Regions from separate parts of the Tsukamurella pulmonis genome, predicted to be linked through region 2. Evidence: predicted binding sites of a transcription regulator. Region 2 holds the regulator's gene; the other holds the start of a gene.
What was found. Region 2 encodes LexA, which represses DNA repair genes until DNA is damaged. Its sites were predicted from a motif close to CGAACANNTGTTCG; they were not measured.

Region 1 (3,616 bases), 920 kb from region 2:
CCTTGAGCCGCTCGTCGTCGAAGTACTCGTCGAGCAGCTGATCGCCCGAGGCGAGATAGGTGCGCGACATCCGTGTCAGGCTCGCGCGGCCCTTCGTGGGCCAGAAGGCGCGGCCGAGCCGTGGCGCGCTGGGGGAGGAGCCGAAGGCGGCCATGGTCGCCTTCGCGCGCGGCGTCCACTCCGCGACGAACCGGCGGTACGCCGCGGCCTCCCGGGGGCCGCAGGCGGCGCCGATCGACGCGACGGTGGCGTCGAGGTCCGTACGGAAGACGATCGGCGGGGCGGTGGTGCCCGGCGGGGTGGGGGCGAAGGCCCACGGGTCGCAGTCCAGGTAACGCAGCCCGTGTGCCGCGAGGTCGAGCTCCTCCGCGATGCCCGTGTGCCGGAACATCAGGTGCGCCGACGAGCCGCGGTCCACGCGGTAGCCCGGGAACCGTTCGACGGTGCTCACCGCGCCGCCCGGCACGGTGTCGGCCTCGAAGACCGTCACCGAGTGGCCCTGCGCTGCCAGGTACGCAGCACCGACCAGGGCGTTGTGACCGGACCCGACGACGGCGACGTCGACCTCGGTGCTCATCGCGCGGCCCCGTTCACCGCGCGGGCGCGACGAAGGGCAGGTCGTGGCCCAGGACGGCGAACGGGCGCGGATCGCCCGAGAAGCGGAACTCGCGCAGCACGTCGTAGAAGCCGGTGCGGCGGTAGAGCCGCCAGGCCCGGTTCTGTTCGGCGGCGACCTCGGGGGTCGAGAGCAGCACGCGCGGTTCGGGGCGGTCCGTGAGCAGGGCGTGCAGGAGCGCGGAGCCGACGCCGTGGCCCTGCGCGGCGGGGTGCACGTGCAGCTCGGTGAGCTCGAAGTAGTCCGCGGCGACGGCCTCGACCTCCGAGGGGGAGAGCCCGCGACGGCCCAGCCCGATGCGGAGCTGTCGGTTCCACCACTGATCGCCCGCGCCGCTGTAGCCGTAGGCGATGCCCACCAGGTGATCGACCATGCGCCCGTCCTCGGTGGGCAGCGCCTGTACCGCACCGAACGCCGCGTAGCCGGGCCGGTTCAGGTGTTCGCGCCACATCGGCAGCCGGTGCGATTCGGTGCCGGCGGGATAGTCCATCGCCGCCACGTAGATCTGCAGGGCGGCGGGCAGCCACAGGGTGGCGTCCTGCGGCGACAGGGCGTGGATCCGTGGTTGCTGCGTCGGCACTGCGGTCACGGACTTCCTTCCCTTGACGTGTCGGACACTCACGCTATATTAGAAGTGATCGAATGATTGTTCGATCACGGACCATCGGATGGGCGCACATGTTCTGGCGCCGGGGCGGCGCGTCGATCCCGGTCCGTCCGGCGGGACTGGCGCGGAACGAGGGAAGCGTTACGTGTCAGTCCCGTCCGGTACAACACGCAGTAACAGCGGAGAAGTTCCACGGAGCAGGAGGAAGGTCATGGTCGAATCGAAGACGCGGATCGATCACGTCGGTTCCCGTCGTCGCATGGGCGAGTCGGGTGCCGCACGCATCCTCGATCGTGCGGATCAGTTCCTCGCCCGTGCCGGCGGGTCGCCGGCCCCGGCCGATCAGTACCGCGAGATCTATCACGCGGCGCTGCGCGGTGCGGCCGCTCTCCTGGCCGAGCGGGAGACCGGTGTGCGCCGCCCCACGCGCAACGCCTGGCTGCGGCTCGCCAAGGCGGCGCCGGGGTACGCGGAGTGGGTCGCCTACTTCACCGCGGTCTCGGGTGTGGTCGCGGCGCTCGAGACCACGGCGCGCTCCGTGAGCGCCGAGGAGGTCGCCGTTCTGCACGGTCGCGTGCAGACCTTCCTCAATTCCGTCGAGTCGGACCTGAGCCGCGCCGCGTGATTTCTCACAGCAAGTGCTGAATGTTCGACGGATGGTGGTCGCGGGGTCGCAAGCCTCGTATCATGAGAGGAGGAGTTGGACCCCATGAGTGCTGAAGGAGGGGAACGTGCCACTCTCCGAGCACGAGCAGCGCATGCTCGACCAGATCGAGAGCGCGCTCTACGCCGAGGATCCCAAGTTCGCGTCGAACGTGCGCGGCGGCCGGTTCGCCGGCGCGTCGGGCAAGCGCCGCGTCATCGCCGCGATCGGCTTCGCGGTCGGATTGATGCTGCTCATCGCCGGAATGCTGCTGCCCAGGGTTGAATACACCGTGATCGTGGGGCTCATCGGCTTCCTGCTGATGTTCGGCTCCGTGGTCTACGCGCTGTGGTCGGGCCCGTCCGCCAAGGGCCCGCGCGGCACCGTCGAGGAGGACGGATCGGTGCGCAACCGATCTGGCCGCGGACGCTCCGCCGGGAGCGCACGCGCCTCCGGGCAGTCGTTCGTGCACCGCATGGAAGAGCGCTTCCGCCGCCGCTTCCCCTGATCCGTAGCGCCTGACAGAGCCGCCGACCTGATGGTCGGCGGCTCTTTTCGTTGCGCTGTGAGCGAAATCAACGGGCCGTCGCGGTGCGCAGCGAGCCCTCGGCGTCGCCGCGGACCGGTTGCGTCGTGTGCGCTCCGTCGTGGTTGCCGGCTCCTTGACGTCCGGCACTCCCGCGGGCGTTTCCGCCTCGTCATGCCGTTGCAACGCAATGACGAGGCGGAAACGTTCGCGGGAGCGGATGCGTGCGATCCGACGGGGGAGAGCTGGCGTCGTGCGTCGCCCATTGCGCCGCACCTCCAGTTGCACAGCCGACCCCGTCGCTACGCCCCCGCTGTGAAGGCACGGCTCGGCTCGACGGAGGGCCGGATTCGGTCTCCTGTGCTTCTGAGTCGCGGATTCGCCGGAACGGGCTGTGCCGGACCGTCCCGTTGTCCGTTCCCCACATCGCCCCACCGCGATTCCCCACTTCTCCCCACAGGCGGCCATCTCAGCGTCCAGAACGTCTCAGAAATCTCAGGCGTCGCGGCGGTACCGCGTGATCGCGCAGGTGTGACGAAGTCCGCCACGCCGGGGCGCGCCGCGTCCCCCACTTCACGCCACGCATCTGACCTGCTTTGACTCTGAGAATTCGCCGCGAAACGCGCGACGATGTGGTTGAAAGTGGTGAATGGTGGGGTAATGTGGGGCGCACTGGAGAAAGACGCGCTAGTCTGAAGTCTCGATCCAGTGACAACCCCTCGGGGTAGGCGGGAGGTGACCGTGATGTTCACGGGTACCTACACGCCGAAACTCGATGACAAGGGACGGCTCACCCTCCCCGCGAAGTACCGCGAGGAACTGGCGGGAGGGCTGACGATCACGAAAGGACAGGATCGAAGCCTCACGGTGTACCCGAAGGCGGAGTTCGAGCGCATCGCCGAGAAGGCGGATGCCATTGAATGGACCGACCCGGCGGGGCGCGCCTTCTACCGCAACTTCTTCGCCAGCTCGGACGACCAGCGTCCCGACTCCCAGGGTCGGATCTCGCTCTCGGCCGATCACCGCCGCTACGCAGGCCTGACCAAGGAATGCGTGGTGGTCGGATCGCGGAGGTTCCTGGAGATCTGGGACGCGGAGGCGTGGGAGCACTACCAGGCACAGCACGAAGACGACTACGCACAGCCGCAGTCCGAATCGCTCAAGGCGATCTTCTGACAACCGCGCTCGCGCGCGGCCCGGTCGAGGTGGACCGAGGCCTGCGCC
Region 2 (3,616 bases):
CCCTTGACGACCTTCTCGCGACTGAACGGCTCAGTGACCCCGTTGCGCTTGACGACGGCCATCACGGCGCTCTCGACCGTGGTGAAGCGGCGCCCGCACTCGTTGCAGGAGCGGCGGCGGCGGATGCCCTGCCCGTCGTCGAAGACGCGCGAATCGACCACACGGGTGTCCTCGTTCTTGCAGAACGGGCAATACATGGGTCCACCTCCCGCGGCGCGGCTGCGCTCGGACGTCCGGCGGGGCAGCTGCAGCACGGTGGCCTCTGCCACCGCCGTGCCCCGCGATCTCCCTGTCGAGAATACTCGGCGCGGGAACGGCACCACGTTGTCGAGGTGGGCCGAGCGCCCGCCCTGCCGGGAATCCACTATCACCATGCGGGTGGTCATCTAGGTCTCCTTGCTGCGTGGGGTGAGTCAGTACCGCGGCGTGACGAGGGTCTGCCCCGGGTGCACGCGCCCGTCCTGCAGGCCGTTGATCTCGCTGATCTCGGCCATCACCGCGCCGGACGCGCGCTCCGGAGCGATCTCACGGGCGATCTGCTCGAGGCTCTGTCCGGAACGGACCGTGACGATCGACGTGAGCGCGGGCGTGCTCGCACCGGCCGGGGCCGGCTCGGTCTGCGATCCGCCGCCGAAGAGCACCAGCAGGCCCACGAAGACGCCGGCCGCGAACAGCACGCACGCCGCGAGCGATGGACTCGGAGTGCGACGGGCGCAGCCGCCCGCGCGGGAGACGCCACGGGGTGCGCGCCGCGCGGCCGAACGCACGCCCGGGCGTTCGACGGTACGCCGGGCGGAGCCGCGCGCACCCGTCACGCGGACCGCCACGGGATCCGTTCGAAGAGCACCCGCGGGGAGCTCGTTCGACGACGTGATCGAATCCGCGGACAGCTCCGCCGAACGACTGCGTGCGAGCCGCGGGGACACCCCGCGGGCGCGGGTGGCGCCGCGACGACCGGCGGCAGCGGAGCCGTGGCGCGCCAAGGACGGCGCCTCGGCGATATCGCCCTGCGCTGCGGTGATGACGTCTCGATCGATGATCGCGGTCATGGTCTCTCCTGAGGTCGGTAGCGGTTCCTTCTCGCTCACCCACAGGTCTATCGGAGGGGACTGACAAGTTTTCAATCCTGCCCCACCAGTCACACCGAAGTGCGTGCAAGTGTTCGAGAGAACTTCTGTTCGATTTCTACCACACCCCCGTACGGAGCGGAAGACACGCGGCGAAATTTCTCGAACAGATGTTTGTCAGCGGGTCCGGGCTGCATTACAGTGGAGTCGGAACCGAACGGGCGTGAGGAGCGACACATGACAGAAGATCGACAGGTTCAGCACCGGGACAAGCGCTTCCGCGACGCGCAGGGCAACGTCTCCGAGGATCACCTCACCCGTCGCCAGAAGCAGGTCCTCGAAGTCATCCGGCGTTCCGTCCGCGATCGCGGCTACCCGCCCAGCATCCGGGAGATCGGTGACGAGGTGGGCTTGACCTCCACGTCGTCGGTCGCCCACCAGTTGCGCACGCTCGAGCGCCTGGGCTTCCTGCATCGCGATCCCAACCGCCCCCGCGCCGTGAACGTCCAAGGCGCCGAAGAGCGCACCGCGCAGGTGATCCAGAAGGTGATGGAGGACGAGGAGAGGATGCCGGAGCCGGCCTTCGTCCCCGTCCTCGGTCGCATCGCCGCCGGTGGGCCGATCCTCGCGGAAGAGGCGGTCGAGGAGATCTTCCCGCTCCCCCGCGAGCTGGTCGGCGAGGGCTCGCTCTTCCTGCTCAAGGTGGTGGGCGAGTCCATGACCGACGCGGCCATCTGCGACGGCGACTGGGTCGTCGTGCGGCAGCAATCCGTGGCCGAGAACGGCGACATCGTCGCCGCGATGCTCGACGGCGAGGCCACCGTGAAAACCTTCCGTCGCACCGGTCGGGATGTGTGGTTGATGCCCCACAATCCCGCGTTCGATCCGATCCACGGCAATGACGCCGTCATTCTCGGCAAGGTCGTCACGGTCATGCGCCGGATCTGACCGCCCCCGCTCCCGACGACGCCGGCTCATCGACCACCAGGTCGAGGGCCGGCGTTCGTCGTCCGCCGGTCGAGGCGATCGCGCAGGCGGCGCCACCCAACGCCAATCCCGCGACCACTCCTGGATGCACCGGCTCCCCGAGGATCAGGAAGGCGAACACCGCGGATACCGACGGGATCACCGCGAACAGCATCGCCGCGCCGCTCGCTCCGGCGATCCCGATCACGCGCAGATACAGCGTGGTCGCTGTCATCGAACTCAGCACCACCATCAGCACGAGGACCACTGCGCCCCGCACCGGATCGACGACCGTCGCGCCGAACAGGAGCATCAGTACCCCCGCCGGCACCGCCGCGACGGCCATACCCACCGCGTTGCCCGCCACCGGATCCACCTCCCGGCAGAACCGCTGCTGATAGACCCCGCCCAGCGCGATGCCCGCCAGCCCCACCAGCGTGAAGCCGAGTCCGGCTCCGGCGTGCGCCAGCGCCGGCACCGTCGACCAGCACGCGGTGACGACGGCCGCCAACCCGAGCACCGCCGCGAGCGAGCGCCGGGCGGTCATCTGTTCCTGCAGCACCATCCTCGACAGCACCGTGGTCACGGCGGGGTTCACGCCGATGATGAGTGCCGCGACCCCGGCCGGAACGCCCGCCCGCAGCCCCAGATAACAGCCGAGGAACTGCGTCGCCTGCGTCAGCATCCCCACCACGACGGCGTGCCCCAGGTCCGCGCCGCGGGGCAGTCGTCGACCGGTGAAGCGGACCAACCCGAGCATGAGTGCGCCGGAGACCGCGAAACGCAGGAACAGCAGCAGGAACGGGCTCATGGCCGCGATTCCAAGGGCGCCGAGCGGGTAGCCGAAGGCGTACAACACGACGACTGAGAGCGCGAGCAGCGGTGGAATTCTCATGACGTCATGGTCGAACGCGCAGGTCGTGCGCGTCCAACAATGATTGACGATCACGATCGATCGAGACTATCGTTCAGTCATGCGAGACCCTGTCCTGGACATCGTGCCACTGCGCAGCGTGGTCGCGATCGCACGCTGTGGCGGCGTCCACCGCGCCGCCGAGGCTCTGCACCTGACCCAGTCGACGGTGAGCGCGCACGTACGCCGCCTTGAGACGTCGACGGGTGAGGCGATCGTCGAGAAGGCCGGACGCGGCGTCCGCTTCACCGATCACGGCACCCGCCTTCTCGTGCACGCTCAGGCGATCCTCGACGCGCACGACGCCGCCGTCCATGCGCTCGCCTCCCCCACGACCCGCACGCTGTCCGTCGCCGCGACCGAGCACGGCGCCGACCGCCTGATCCCCGAACTCAGCCGCGGCTTCGGCACTCTGCCCGGCGGATGGACGGCGCAGTTCCGGTTCGACCGCAGCGCGCAGGTCGCCGGCGCCGTGGAACGCGGCCTCGCCGACGTTGCGGTCTACCTCGCGCCCGTCGACCACCCGGACGCGGTCGGCACTATCCCCTTGCAGTGGTACGCCGCGCGGGACTGGGAACGCCCGTCCGACACCGTTCCCGTCCTCCTGTTCGACGATCCCTGCGTCCTGCGCGCCCCGGCCGCCACCGCCCTCCGGCGCGACGGCGTCGAT

Region 1: BLQ62_RS14700 (SAV_6107 family HEPN domain-containing protein) is a predicted target of LexA. The motif match lies at 1,256-1,269, and genes of this name have one in related genera.

The regions. Positions count from the first base shown of each region.
Region 1 covers NZ_FNLF01000002.1:3,000,158-3,003,773, reverse strand. The annotation lists gene BLQ62_RS14710 (phytoene desaturase family protein) at 1-577, opposite strand, end outside; gene BLQ62_RS14705 (GNAT family N-acetyltransferase) at 591-1,205, opposite strand; gene BLQ62_RS14700 (SAV_6107 family HEPN domain-containing protein) at 1,435-1,848, shown strand; gene BLQ62_RS14695 (DUF3040 domain-containing protein) at 1,955-2,374, shown strand; gene mraZ (division/cell wall cluster transcriptional repressor MraZ) at 3,137-3,568, shown strand.
Region 2 covers NZ_FNLF01000002.1:2,082,608-2,086,223, reverse strand. The annotation lists gene nrdR (transcriptional regulator NrdR) at 1-197, opposite strand, end outside; gene BLQ62_RS10245 (LysM peptidoglycan-binding domain-containing protein) at 414-1,049, opposite strand; gene lexA (transcriptional repressor LexA) at 1,305-2,015, shown strand; gene BLQ62_RS10235 (DMT family transporter) at 1,999-2,928, opposite strand; gene BLQ62_RS10230 (LysR family transcriptional regulator) at 3,008-3,616, shown strand, end outside.